Regions from separate parts of the Peribacillus sp. FSL H8-0477 genome, predicted to be linked through region 2. Evidence: predicted binding sites of a transcription regulator. Region 2 holds the regulator's gene; the other holds the start of a gene.
The links. The regulator LexA, encoded in region 2, represses DNA repair genes until DNA is damaged. The targets are predictions, from matches to a motif close to CGAACATATGTTCG.
Positions count from the first base shown of each region.

Region 1: a site for LexA is predicted at 4,439-4,452, ahead of MHI18_RS05200 (Y-family DNA polymerase). Genes of this name have one in related genera too.

Region 1 covers NZ_JBBODE010000001.1:1,000,569-1,007,746, forward strand. The annotation lists gene MHI18_RS05175 (aldo/keto reductase) at 1-880, shown strand, start outside; gene MHI18_RS05180 (YqkE family protein) at 1,038-1,286, opposite strand; gene MHI18_RS05185 (alpha/beta hydrolase) at 1,423-2,331, shown strand; gene MHI18_RS05190 (iron-sulfur cluster biosynthesis family protein) at 2,372-2,701, opposite strand; gene MHI18_RS05195 (YolD-like family protein) at 2,773-3,105, opposite strand; gene MHI18_RS05200 (Y-family DNA polymerase) at 3,123-4,382, opposite strand; gene MHI18_RS05205 (C40 family peptidase) at 4,751-5,407, shown strand; gene MHI18_RS05210 (DUF4179 domain-containing protein) at 5,450-6,748, opposite strand; gene MHI18_RS05215 (sigma-70 family RNA polymerase sigma factor) at 6,741-7,178, opposite strand, start outside.
Region 2 covers NZ_JBBODE010000002.1:1,632,706-1,639,883, reverse strand. The annotation lists gene MHI18_RS19740 (SDR family NAD(P)-dependent oxidoreductase) at 1-110, opposite strand, end outside; gene MHI18_RS19735 (YneF family protein) at 452-667, opposite strand; gene sirA (sporulation inhibitor of replication protein SirA) at 754-1,194, opposite strand; gene tkt (transketolase) at 1,337-3,343, opposite strand; gene MHI18_RS19720 (DUF896 domain-containing protein) at 3,592-3,828, opposite strand; gene MHI18_RS19715 (YneB family resolvase-like protein) at 3,897-4,556, opposite strand; gene yneA (cell division suppressor protein YneA) at 4,623-4,934, opposite strand; gene lexA (transcriptional repressor LexA) at 5,092-5,715, shown strand; gene MHI18_RS19700 (hypothetical protein) at 5,843-6,229, opposite strand; gene MHI18_RS19695 (hypothetical protein) at 6,346-6,558, opposite strand; partial or broken gene MHI18_RS19690 (PadR family transcriptional regulator) at 6,695-6,871, opposite strand.

The DNA of each region.
Region 1 (7,178 bases), on a different contig from region 2:
ATCAGAAATTGGACTCGGCTGTATGTCACTTGGTAAGGATGCTGCACACGCGGAAACGATTATCTCTGCTGCTCTCGAAGAAGGCATCAACTATTTTGACACGGCCGATCTTTATGACTTTGGTGTCAATGAAAAAATCGTAGGTCAGGCTTTGAAACACGTTCGAGACGAAGTGATCATTGCCACGAAGGTCGGAAATCGCTGGAATGAAGCGAAGGATAACGTGAAGTGGGATGCCTCAGCTGCTTACATCAAAAGCGCAGTTAAGGACAGCTTAAGCCGGCTCGGAACGGATTATATCGATTTTTACCAGCTTCATGGCGGAATGATTGAAGATAATATAGAAGAAAGTATATCAGCTTTTGAGGAATTAAAAAAAGAAGGCTTGATTCGCTATTACGGAATCTCTTCCATTCGTCCCAATGTGATCAAGAAATATGCAGCTGACTCAGCTATTCAAGCAGTCATGATGCAGTATAGTCTCCTTGATCGCCGGCCAGAGGAATGGCAGCACCTGCTTGAAGAGAACCAAATCAGCCTTATTGCCAGAGGCCCAGTTGCTAAAGGTCTTCTCAGCAAAAAAATGTTGACGAAAGCATCCAACAACGTCAAAGAAAAGGGCTATCTTGATTACAGCTATGAAGAATTGGCTGCCTTGCTTCCTACTATTCAAGAAACGCTGCCGCGGCCGCTTACGGAAACCGCCCTGCAATATGTACTTGCCCATCCATCGGTCGCAACTGTAGTTGCTGGAGCCAGCTCCGTTGAACAGCTTCGCGAAAACTGCCAAGCTGTCCGCAGCCTTCCACTCACGGAGGAAGAACTTGCTGCTCTTAAAAAGCTAACGAAGGAAAGCGTCTATACCGCACACAGGGAATAATAATACCTGCCCTAAGGCTGTCGAGAAACCTCGACAGCCTTATTTAAACAGTAACTTTCAACACGATCTTTCCCTTCCGCCTTCATAGGTCCACCGTTATACATATACTACCCCCAAACAAAAAAATTGCAGAGAAAAATTCTCTACAATCTTAGGATTATTTATATTTTTTCCAGTCTAAATTACTCTCTCCAAGCAGCTCTTCAAACGATTTGTTTTTCTCGCGCAATCTACGCTCTTCTCGTTTTTTTTCTTCTTCAGCTTCTTTTTTTACTTGTTCTGCCTGCGATAGTTCTTTTTGTGTTTCACGAAGTTTTGCTAGGATATCTGAATTAATCATATCACCGAGTTTTGGAGACGTGTCTTCCTGTTTTTTTTGCGGTATCCGTTGTTGTTTTTTCTTCATATTTCGCCCCTCCTTGCCTTCTATTCTTTTATTATATCATGGCAGCAGTAAGACGATTCACCACTTTTTCTCGATTTGGAGTTTCGATTCTCAAATGGTAGGATAAGGTAAAATAACTTTTTTCAGGAGGATCATCATGAAGAAATGGTGGATAGCAGCTGCTGGCCTTACGGCTGCTTATACAGTCGGTATTGGTGTTTATTTTTCAAATCAAATTATGTACATGAAGAAAAAGGAAGATGACTTTATTAAAAACCGTGAAATCACGGCAAAGAGACTTGATCTTGCTGCTTTTACAAGGTTGCCGCAAACAGAGCACCTTATCTTTTCTCCAGCAGGCTATACGGTTAAAGCCATTTTTGTCGAACCCTATCAACATAATAAATGGGTCATTATTTGCCATGGAGTGACTGAAAACAAAACCAATTCCATTAAATATATGAACCTTTTTCTAAAATTAGGATTCAATGCGGTCATTTATGACCATCGCCGTCATGGAGAGTCAGGCGGAAAGACTAGCTCCTATGGTCATTATGAGAAAGATGATCTTAAAGCGGTTATTGATGAACTGAAGAAACAAAAAGGAGATCATCTTATCCTTGGCATACATGGAGAATCAATGGGTGCCGTCAGCATGCTGCTTTACGCAGGAATGATTGAAGACAGCGCCGATTTTTACATTGCCGACTGTCCGTTCTCAGATTTCGAAGAATTGTTGACCTATCAGCTTCAAGAAAAAATCCCGTTTCCACACAGGACCGTTCTTCCTATCGGCCGATTCTTTATCCGGCTGCGTGACAGCTACTGGACAAGTGAAGTCTCACCGCAACAGCATATCCAAAAGATAAAAAAACCAGTTCTCTTTATTCACAGCGAACCGGATACCTTTATTCCACCATCCATGACAAAAGAATTGTACGAGCTAAAGCTAGGACCTAAGCAGCTCTACCTCGCTCCCCGTGGAGCACATGCCCAGTCCTATATTGAAAACACGGAGGAATACGAAAAAGTTGTTTCGCAATTTATTGATCAGTATGTATTGTAATATAGCGCCGTGCCTAATTCTTGGCCGGCGCTCTTTGACATTATTTCGTACGATTCATAAAGCTTAACCGCGGATTCAACATTTGATTAGGACTTTTAAGCTGAAAGCTGTTAACTGCTGGTACGAAATCAATTTTCAACTCGTCATCCATAAATATCATCTTTGATTTTTCTACATACACCGGCATGAGATTCGTTGAGATTTCTATGTCTTCCTTTTCATCAAGTTCATCCATGAGCCATAAGGCTGTTACTCCGTTCATTACACATCCGTTACCTTCTGTATCATATTTCAATAGAAGATAACCTTCTCTATCGGCAATCTTCTCTGTTATCTTTTCAATAGCTGATTCTGTCCATTCAATTTTCATATGCATACCTCCTGTAATTTCTTAAGTATAAAGGAAGTATTCCTCACTGTTAACTTTTCAGCCTGCTCCAGCTAATCTGTAAACCGAATATCAACCATCCTGTTGAGGGCAATGTAGTGAGGCTGCTCAAAACAGTCGATGACATGCAGTTTTTGCTGTGTTTCATTATAGTAGTGGATAGTGCCAATCAGCAGCTGATAACGCCGCTGCTCATAATACGTAATCGTCACGGTCTTTCCCGTTTCCATTGCTTCTCCCATTGTCATATTCATTTCTTCGAGCTGTTGTTCGTCAAGCAGCCGTTCACTTTCATAGGAGTCTTCATGCGCCCATTCCCGGAGCATTGTAACGTGTTCTGGCAGCATCATTGCTGTCCATTTCATTCGTCCACGATCTTTCAGCATGGTGTATCCTCCTCCTTTTATGCCTTATGTCCGCCGAGCAGTTTACTTCGGTATACAGCCGTTCCTGCATCTGTATATGACACAGCCCGCAGTAACGCTTTTGAGCCGTATTTCGAGCGAATTCGGTCAACCGTATAGCCCAGCTCTCGTTTTTTCCAGCGCGATTTATCGAATAAACTAAGTTGCATTTCATTATCATCAACGATACTAGAAAGCGTAACTGCAATACTCCGTACCGTTTTACCACAGTAATTTTCTTTAAACAGCTGCAGGCAGACCCTATATAAGTCCATGGTGATATTTGTCGGGTCATCAATGGATCTCGAGCGCTGAAAACCGCCGCCGAATTCATCTTGACTATACCCAATCCCAAGACTAATCGTTCGCCCGGCTTTTGAGTGTGTACGTGCTCGTCTCGCCACTTCCTCGCATATTTCCAGAATCACCTGTTTGATTTCCCTCTCTTCCTTATAATCCCGCAGTAAAATTTGACTCTTGCCAAAACTAACCTGCCCTTCCATAATCGGTGCTCCTATTTCCGAGAGATCAATTCCCCAAGCATGGTAATACAGTTGATTTCCCATGACGCCGAATTTTTTTTCAAGCATTTCCAGACTGTAGTGTGCAAGCTGTTTGACCGTAAAGATTCCCATTCCGTTTAGGGTTTTCTGGAGCCTGCCGCCAATCCCCCACATTTTATTAAGGGGCGAAACAGGCCAAAGCTTTGACGGTACATCCTCGTACGTCCATTCGGCAATCCCTGTATGCTTAGCATCCAAATCTAGACATAGCTTTGCCAATAACATATTTGGTCCAATGCCGATTGCACAGGAAAGTTGAAATTCCCGTTCAATTTCATCTTTAATCTTCGCAGCAATCGTACGAGCATCTCCCCATAGCGAAGTGGCTCCGTCAACTCGAATAAAGCTTTCATCTACACTGTAGACATGAATGGCTTCCATTGGAACATACCGGTGAAACAAGCGGGTAATTTCGGTTGATATCCGCATATAGGTCGCCATTTTAGGCTCTTCTACCAGAATCCGCGGATCATTGGGAATCTCAAACATCCGTGAACCCGTCTTAATTCCAAAATCCTTTTTCAACCTTGGGGAAGCAGCCAGCACCACACTGCCCGTACGCTGCTTATCTCCTACAATCGCCAAATGACAATCCAAGGGATCAATCCCGAGCATGACAGCCGTACAACTTGCATAAAAGCTTTTCATATCAATGCACATAATCGACTGCTTTGGCATCTTTTCATAATCCACCATTTTTTCCACCTCAACAAGAATATACGTTCGCCTTTTTATTCTATCCTTATCTTAAGCGAATATGCGTTCGTATTCAATAGAAATTTTATAACAATCTTCAACATTTTACGGATACCTTCTTAAATAATATTATTTAGGAAAAATTTTCTTTACCTTCCAGCAATATTTTAAAATCAAGTAGTTTTGACGGATACACAAGAAAAAAATCTGGTTATAAGCCCATAATATCTAAAATACAGGAACTTATTACCTTGGTCCTTTTACCTATTATTTGTAATGAAAATGTAACCAATTTATCCATTAAAATATTGTAATATAGTAAAGTCATAGTTAAATAGAAATAGAGATCTCGAGGGGGACAATACAACATGAAAAAATGGATAGCTTCAGCTGCCATTGCTTCCGCTTTAATGCTTACACCAATTCATGCTTTTGCAAATATCGGAGATAAAACACTTAAACCGGCTACAACAAGCAACGATAATCGCCAGCTTCAAGAGCTGTTGAAAATAAAAGGTTACTTTACATACAGTGGTTCATTCACAACCTATTATGGCAGCTACACAACATCCGCCGTGAAGAAATTCCAAAAAGCAAAAGGACTTACTGCAGATGGAATTGCAGGTCCAGCAACTTTTAAAGCACTTGGCGTATACAACGTTAACAATACAACCCTAATTAAAAATGCGAAATCACTACTTGGTACTCCATATAAATGGGGCGGTACAACGACATCAGGATTTGATTGCTCTGGGCTGATCTATTATGTGTACAAGAAACAAGGAATTACACTGCCACGTACATCAGCATCGCTTTATAAAAACACAGGATTAAAGGTATCCTCTCCATCAAAAGGCGACCTAGTCTTCTTTGATACTTCTTCCAATAAAACCGGCGTCAATCATGTTGGTATTTTTATTGGAAACGGAGAATTTATCAGTGCCGCTTCATCAAAAGGAGTCAGCATTGCAAAAATGAACAATTCATATTGGAAAGCAGCCTATAAAGGCGCAAAAACACTATAAGTTCAACCAAAAGGCTGCCGATAATCATCGGCAGCCTTTCTTTTATTTAATTTTTAATTTTACATTTTTCTTAATAACCATCGGGTAATCAGAAATTTCTAAAATAATCGGCCCTGGCACAAGCTTTTCACGTTCATATCTGATTGACACCTCATGTACATCTGCCCCTTCCTCAGAATAGGTACTTGTCGAGCCGCCATAGATATCTTCACCCTTAGCATTTCGAATTCTTGAAGTAAGCTCGTAGCGAAGTTCACTGTCCATGTTCACTTTATAAATGACCTCAGACTTAGTCAACTTCACATCATACATCGCATGATCGGGTGGTCCCTGAAGCAGAACCCCTGTTTTTGGATCAATTTTAATCAGCAGCTGATCTTTGTCTAGCGCGCGGATTGAACTGAAAGTAAGATATAAATGATCCGGATTTTGAAAGTAATTGCTCTCAAGATAAAAAGTCCTCTTATCATTCTCTCCATGTGCGGTTATTCCGTTTTTAATTCCACTCCAGACTTCACCCTGTTCATTAACAATCCTCAGATCTTCAAAAGTAAACACCTTCTTCGTATTATCAGGATCAAATTCAACTTCAATCTCGGTACGGAGAGGATAGGTGGTTATGTTCTTAAATGTAATGTTTTGTCCACCCACTTCTATCGTTTTATTAACCGGATAGCTTTTCTTCTGTTTTTCGTAAGCAACCGGATCGAGCTTTAAAGGAAACATTAAGGCATGTTTTTCAGGCTTCAGAGTCAATAATAGTTTTAACTCTTTTTCGCGCTGAGGTTCATCAAAATAAAAAGTGACTTCCGAATCACCTTTACCATCCTCTAAATTAATGGTGGAAAATCCTGAAGATACTTCAAGGTCGTTTCCGTCCATTGTTTGGAGTGAGGGAATGATCTGGAGGTCTTCTTTTCTTGGTGTACCCTCAAAAGAATAAAAAACCTTCATTTGCTGCTTATCAACAATTATCGAATCAACTGTAATTTTAAGTCCATCATATTCATCTGTAACCCCAATTTCTTGGATATAATTATGGTTAACCGCATCCATCAATCCTTTATCAGTGGAGATTCGTTCGATAATTTTATCCATTCCAGGCAGGATAGATACGTAACTGGCAACCGCAGGCGAAACCCGAATAGCTGTTAAAAGTGACAGAATGAGGATGGCTGCCATCGAGATAGAAATAAGCCAAGGCTTCCACTTAGGATGTGCAGGCTGCTTTGCTTTCATCACTCCCCTTTGAATTGCAGCATCGAGGCGCTCGACAGGGATGTCCAGTTCATCATAATCTTCTTTCATCGTACGTAATCTCTCTTCTTCTTTTTCATACATTTGATGCATCCCCCTTTGCTTCAAGCTTGCTTTTTAGTATCTTCAATGCTTTATACAGGCGGGTTTTAACCGTTCCTTCTGGACACTGCCAAAGCTCAGCAATTTCCGTAATTTTCAACTCATGAAAATACTTTAATTCAAGAAGTTCGCGCTGCTTTGTCTCCATCTCTTTCATCGCCTGCTCAATTTCAATACTTTTATGATTCTGATAAACAGCTGCCTGTTCCATTTTTTCTATATCAACGATCATCCGTTTTTTGCTCTTTTGAACGTCCATACAGTAATTCAGTAGAATTCGGATCAGCCACGTGGAAAAGAAATCTGGATTTTTTATTTTTTTCAATGCACGATAGGCCCGAAAGGTAACTTCTTGAAGCGCTTCTACCGCATCATCTTCATTTCGTAAATACGAATAAGCCATTTTATATAA
Region 2 (7,178 bases):
TTACCTTTATTTCTACTTACGATAATTACCCTATTCCCGGCTGCTAAAAAATACTTTGCCAGTCCTTCGCCAATGCCACTAGTACCTCCTGTAATTAATACTGTTTTCATGGTCGAATCTCCCATCCAGATTTCCGGTTTATTATTTGTACTAGTATAACGCTTACAACAATAGTTGTATTGATCGAGTAGTTAGTTGTTGCTTCTGTCTCTGGCTACCCCTTTGCCAAACATGATAACCAGACTCTTCTAAAACATCAATCAATTCCATAATAAAAACCACCTTTACTGAATCTTTCATCCAGAAAAAGTGGTTTATAGTGTATAAAAGAAGGTTAAACCAAGTTTCAAACGAAAAACAGATGAAGGTTTCAGTCCAGGGACTAAAGCCAGTCTACTTTCTATTCGAAACTCAGCTTAAAACCCTCTCCAAACGTTGATATAACATGGTTTTATTTCGTTTGCTGTTTGCTCATAGCGCTCATCATTTGGTTGATTTTCTTTTGGGATGGTTTCATTCCCATTTGCATCATCATCATTTTTAACATTTGTTCGTTAATCGGCGGATTTTTTTTCAAATAGTCCATCATGTATTTACGAGCTATGAAAAATCCGAGTGCTAACCCAGCAAGTAATGCTAGGACACCAACTAGAATGTATACCCACATACTATCTTTCCTCCTTCATGTTGTCTATAAACAGTGTACTAGACCAAAGATTATTATACAATACTTCAAGCCAATATGCCCTATCTTTAGACAAATTTTCTTTCTTTCACGGGTTTTAGCCATCCAAAATGATTGTTTTCAAAATCTAACGCTAAAAATCCAGATTCGCATTTTCGAATACTTTCAAAAAATTCAGTTTCTGCTTCGTAAGTTCCTTCGGATTTTAAATGCAGATAATCTTTACCGATGACTAGCGCTGCTTTACTTGTCCCATTTTTAGTTTCTGTATAATACACATCATTTTCCGATACATGATCATGCGTCGGGTTCCTTCTCTCAGCAATTGCCTTAGACAATTTACTAAAAGGAATGTCTTTCGTCACATATTCGATTTGTTTTTGCAAGATACTTTTATGATAACCATTTGAGTTAATATATTCCAAAAACAAATTGAAAAACAATTTTTCTCTGCCGTAATAATGCATGGCGAATTCATCTTCGATCAGATAGATCTGATAATTTCTCATAAAATTGCCTCCCTGCATTCCTTTTTACTATTATATAAGCAAGTCATGAAAAGGTATGTTGAATCATGGAGGAAACCCATACTATTTTTGTCGAAAAATCAATAAAAGCTGACACCAATAAAGGTGTCAGCCATATTTTTACTTATTCTTGAACAAGTGCTTTCACGCGTGAAACTACGTTATCAACAGTGAAACCGAATTCTTCCATAATTTTGTTACCTGGTGCAGATGCACCAAAACGATTAATGGCAAGAATTTCTCCTTCATCTCCTGTATAACGGTCCCATCCGAATGGAGAAGCCATTTCAATACCTAGACGTTTTTTAACAGCTGGGTTTATGACACTTTGTCTGTATTCTTTAGACTGATCTTCAAAACGATCCCATGATGGCATGCTGATAACAGCAGCATCAATATTTTCTTCTGCTAATTTTGCTTGCGCTGAAACAGCAAGATTAACTTCAGAACCAGTAGCGATTAAAAGTACATCAGCTTGTTCTTTTTTAGAAGCAGATACGATGTAACCGCCTTTTCTAACACCCTCATACGCCAATTCAGCCGTATTTTTAAGTGTTGGAAGGTTTTGACGAGTAAGGATAAGCGCTGTAGGACGATCAGTTGACTCAATAGCTGTTCTCCATGCTGCCGCTACTTCATTGCCATCTGCTGGACGAATGACACCTAAATCCGGCATAGCACGTAATGCTGCTAATTGTTCAACCGGTTCATGAGTAGGACCATCTTCACCAACTGCCACGCTGTCGTGAGTAAATACATACGTTACAGGTAATTTCATAATAGCTGCAAGACGAATAGCTGGACGCAGATAGTCTGAGAACACGAAGAACGTTCCGCCAAAAGCATGTACGCCGCCGTGAAGCATCATTCCGTTGAGAGCTGCACCCATTGCAAATTCCCGAACTCCAAACCAGATATTTCGGCCCGCATAGTCAGCAGGAGTAAAGTCTTCTGCACCTTTAATCATCGTATTATTTGATCCAGCTAAGTCAGCTGAACCACCAAACAAACTAGGAAGGTTTTTTGAAATGCCGTTTAGCACTTCTCCGCTTGACGCACGAGATGCAAGACTTTTTCCTTCTTCATAAACTGGAATGTCTTTATCCCAACCTTCAGGAAGTTCGTTGTTAATGGCTCCCTCTAATTGCTGAGCAAGCTCTGGATAAGCAGTTTTGTATTCATTGAAAAGTGTATTCCACTCAGTTTCTTTGTTGCTTCCAGCTTCAACACAAGCCTTTTTGAAGTGTTCATAAACTTCTTCTGGTACATGGAAATCTTTTTCAAATGTCCATTTGTAAGCGTCCTTAGTGAGTTTCAATTCATCCGAACCAAGCGGTGCACCATGAACTGCTGATTTACCAGAACGGTTTGGCGAACCATAACCGATTACCGTCTTCACTTCGATAAGTGTTGGACGTGTTTCATCTGTTTTAGAGGCTTCCAGCGCTTCAGCAATTGCAGTAAGATCGTTGCCATCCTCAACACGCAGGTATTGCCAACCGTATGCTTTAAAACGGTCTTCAACTGATTCACTGAAAGACTTATTAAGATCTCCATCTAACGAAATATCATTTGAATCATATAGAACTACCAGACGGCCTAGTTGCAAGTGAGCTGCAAGTGAAGCTGCTTCAGCAGAAACACCTTCCATTAAGTCCCCATCTCCACAAATACCATATGTATAGTGATCAACAACATTGTATGAATCACGGTTATAAGTAGCAGCCAAATGACGTTCAGCCATTGCCATACCTACTGCCATTGCAATCCCTTGACCAAGTGGTCCTGTTGTTGCATCAACACCAGCTGTGTGACCAAACTCAGGATGTCCAGGTGTTAAGCTGTCCCATTGACGGAAACTTTTTAAATCATCAATCGTTAATCCATATCCAGCTAAGTGTAATAGACTGTATAAAAGCATAGAACCATGACCAGCAGACAATACAAAGCGATCGCGGTTAAACCAATTTGGATTTTTCGGGTTATGGTTCATAAATTGGGTCCATAGTGTATATGCCATTGGTGCAGCGCCCATCGGCATCCCTGGATGACCAGAATTAGCTTTTTCAATAGCATCAATAGAAAGTGTACGGATTGTGTTAATTGAAAGCGTATTTATAGAATTAGACATAAGTAAACATCCTTTCTTTCTCATATTCCTCTTTATATTATAGTGCAAACTAAATAAAAACAACTATATTACCTTGATTTCAAAGGGGATTGTGAATAAATGATGAAGAATTTCACCTTTCCTATAAATCTTCACAAAAACTTATTCTAATATAGAATGAACTAAAAAAAGAATTACATTCAAAATGTAATCCCTTAACAGCTGATTTATTTCTATCCCTTAAATTTAGTAATAGTTAAATCAGTAAATCAATGAAGTTTGTTTTTATTTTCTTTTATCATTTTTAATTTTTCTGGTGTAACGTCATTACCTTCAGGGTCAACCACAGTGACATTCTCTAAGGTATCTGCCATTGACTTTCTAAACGTCTGAAGGTATTCCCCTCTAAGTTGTGTCTGCTCTTTGGCTTCTTCTTGTGTTAGACCCGCATCTTTAGACTTTCTTGAAAGTTCATTAATCCTTGCCATTTTTTCTTTTGATAGCATAATTGTACTGTACTCCTTTATATAAATGATACTGCCATGTTATATAAAGAAACATAAAAAAACAAGTTCTACGATTCAGTTTCGGTTACTTTCTGCTTTTCAAATTCCAGAAATCGTCTATGCACAGTTGCCTTAGAAACCTTATGTCCAAATCCACGCAGTGTCGCCGCAATTTCTTCAAAAGTCAGACCATTTGCACGAAGTTTAGCAATTTCCTCGACAGGTACTTCTTTACGTTCTCTTCCACCGATATTCCCTCTATTACTAAGGTTTTTCTGTGGCCGATACCCCTTTTCAACTGCCCGCAGCATCCCGCGCTTAATTTTTAAATTATGTAACTTCCTTTGATATTCTTCCACGATTCCTACAATTTTAATGACCATAGCATCCGAGTCGGACAATTCCATTTCCCCATCATGAGCCATTGAAAAAATTTTGACTGATTCTTTATTTATTACATGGAATAGCGCTATTTTCGCATTGCCGCGGCCTAAACGAGTCTCATCCTGTATTAACAGCGTATCAGCTTTTTTAGATTTGAATAGATCGAGCATTTCAAAAATGCCATCCCGATCTAAGTCATACCCGCTTGCTTGTTCTTTAATAATGGCCGCTACTTCAAAATTCCATTTTGATGCCATCTTGACTAACTCTTCTTCTTGCCTTGCCAGGGAGGTTTCTTGGCTTTCTTTTTCGGTGCTCACCCGGCAGTAAATAACTGCTTTCATGCTGACATCCAACCTCTTTTATAAATATTTCATTTTTCTACAAAAACACTTCTTTACATACTTATGTTAATCTCGGCTGGCAACCTTTATAACCTCATGGTTTTGCGATACAGGAATCACAATTGTATCTCCCGGTTCCAGTGTATTGGCATAAACTCTATTATTCTCTTCTATCCAATCAATGAATTGCCGCTTTGTCAATTCCCCAGTATTGTATTGTTCAACAATTGTCGACACGTTATCGGTTTCTTTTAATGTCACAGAAAGATATTCATCCATTTTTTCTGGATTTATATTTAAGGAAAATAATAATGAAATAATTGCTACCAGTCCAGCCAAGGCTAGTGTGTAAGTGTAATTTTTAAATAAAGACTTCATGAGAATCCCTCCAAAAGCGAATGTTTGTTCGTTTGCTATAATTAGATTATAAACCGAACATTTGTTTCTAGTCAAGCGATATTAGAACTTATGTTTGTATCTTTAATTTTGCCATGATATAATCATAGTAAGAAAAATTAGCAAATGAGGTGCCAAAATGACTAAACTATCAAAGCGCCAACAAGACATCTTAAATTTCATTAAAGATGAAGTCCGTTCCAAGGGATATCCGCCGTCTGTCAGAGAAATCGGAGAAGCTGTAGGTTTAGCATCCAGTTCCACGGTTCATGGTCATCTTTCCCGTCTTGAAAGTAAAGGATTAATCCGAAGAGACCCAACTAAGCCCCGTGCCATAGAAATACTCGGTCAAGAAGAAATGAATAATATACCTAAAAGCAATGTTATTAATGTTCCTTTACTCGGTAAAGTAACCGCTGGTATGCCTATTACAGCCATTGAGAACATAGAAGAATATTTCCCACTTCCAGAGTCAATGGTTGCGCATGATGATCAAGTATTTATGCTTGAAATTATGGGAGAAAGTATGATAGAAGCTGGTATTCATGATGGGGACTATGTCATCGTCAGACAACAAAGTTCTGCAAACAATGGAGATATTGTCGTTGCCATGACAGAAGAAAATGAAGCAACAGTTAAACGATTCTTTAAAGAAAAAGACTATATCCGTTTACAACCGGAAAACTCGAGTATGGAACCGATTATTCTTCGCAATGTTACTCTGCTCGGTAAAGTAATCGGCTTATATAGAACCATCCACTAAGAGAGCTTAATTGCTCTTTTTTTATGTAGTTTTTTAAGAACTCCATCTCAGAATCTAGTTTATGTAAATCATCCTATTACATAAACTAGATTCATATTTAGGAGATGTTACTTTCTTTTATTTTCAATCAGCTATTTAGTAAACTGACAATTGCTGCAATTATTCCTGCCAATCCTCCAGTACCAAATATACCAAGCAATACCTTTTCTTCTAGCTCTAATGTCTTTACTTTTAATTTTGCTTTAGACTTCGAGTTAGAATCTACAATTTTCAAGAGTGTAGAAATCATATTATTATTATCAGCATGAATATCATGGTTTATTTGGATTTGTCTGCTGAATAAATTTTGTAGCTCTTGTTGGCTGACCATTATATGCTCAATTCCTTGTTTTACTACATCTAATTGGGCTGCTATATTTTCTTGTTCTGCGATAATTCGTTCAATAAGGGTTTTTAACTGGATGATGAGTTCTTTTTGTACGATCCTATTTTTTTTATTTATATCTTCATTCATTTAATATCCCCCATCCCACACCTCCCTATCTTAGAGTATTCTTTATGTCTCTTTTTTGTGTGGACAACCTTTCTGAAACACAAAAAAATGCACCTGCATCGCAGCTGCAATTTAAATCAGTATGAACTAAACAAATTTATAAAGGTACTGAGGATCGATTCCTCTTCTCGATAGCCCATAAAAATTACGGCAATCAACGAAATCATCGCAAAGATCGCGGCAATAGGCACGATCATTTTTAATACCGTGACATACGTATCATAATAGCGCGGGCCGATAAGATGCTTAGGTTGGTCGGGTACCCGCTGGCCAATATAACTGGACTCCAAATTTTCAAGAACTTGCTTTCCCTCTTTTTCACTGAAATCTTCGGGCAGCATATCTTCAATCGTCGACTATAATTCAAGGGCTATATATTGACGTTTTTTTTCAGGCAGCCTCCGAACGACTTCATGAATATACACCTCAATTAAATTCATCTTCATCATCCTCTTTTAATAAGACATATAGTTCTTTCGAGTTTTTGATTCATTCCATTTTCAACTGCAAAAAGATTTCCACCCCATATTCACTCAACACATAATATTTCCGAAGCCTGCTTTCAAATGTATCCCTGCTGCTCGTTATCAGCTCCTTATTCTTTTATTACCAATCAAGCTTTTAAGCTCTATCGTCAATTCCTACATTAAAAAACCCAATCTCAGCAAGAAATTGGGGATTTCCATTCATCTAGTAGAAGCAGTCCGAACCCTTTCTGGCGACAACTAATTTCCCACCGTTACTTTGTCCTTTTCTAAAAATGCTTCAAAGTGATCTATACAATACAATGATCGGGCGGTAATTGTGGATTTTTTACAATTAACACAGGAATGGTTGTTACTTCCTTCATCAACATTAGATTGTCTTTTTATATTTTTCATGTTTATCATTTCCCTTGCTTTATTATTTT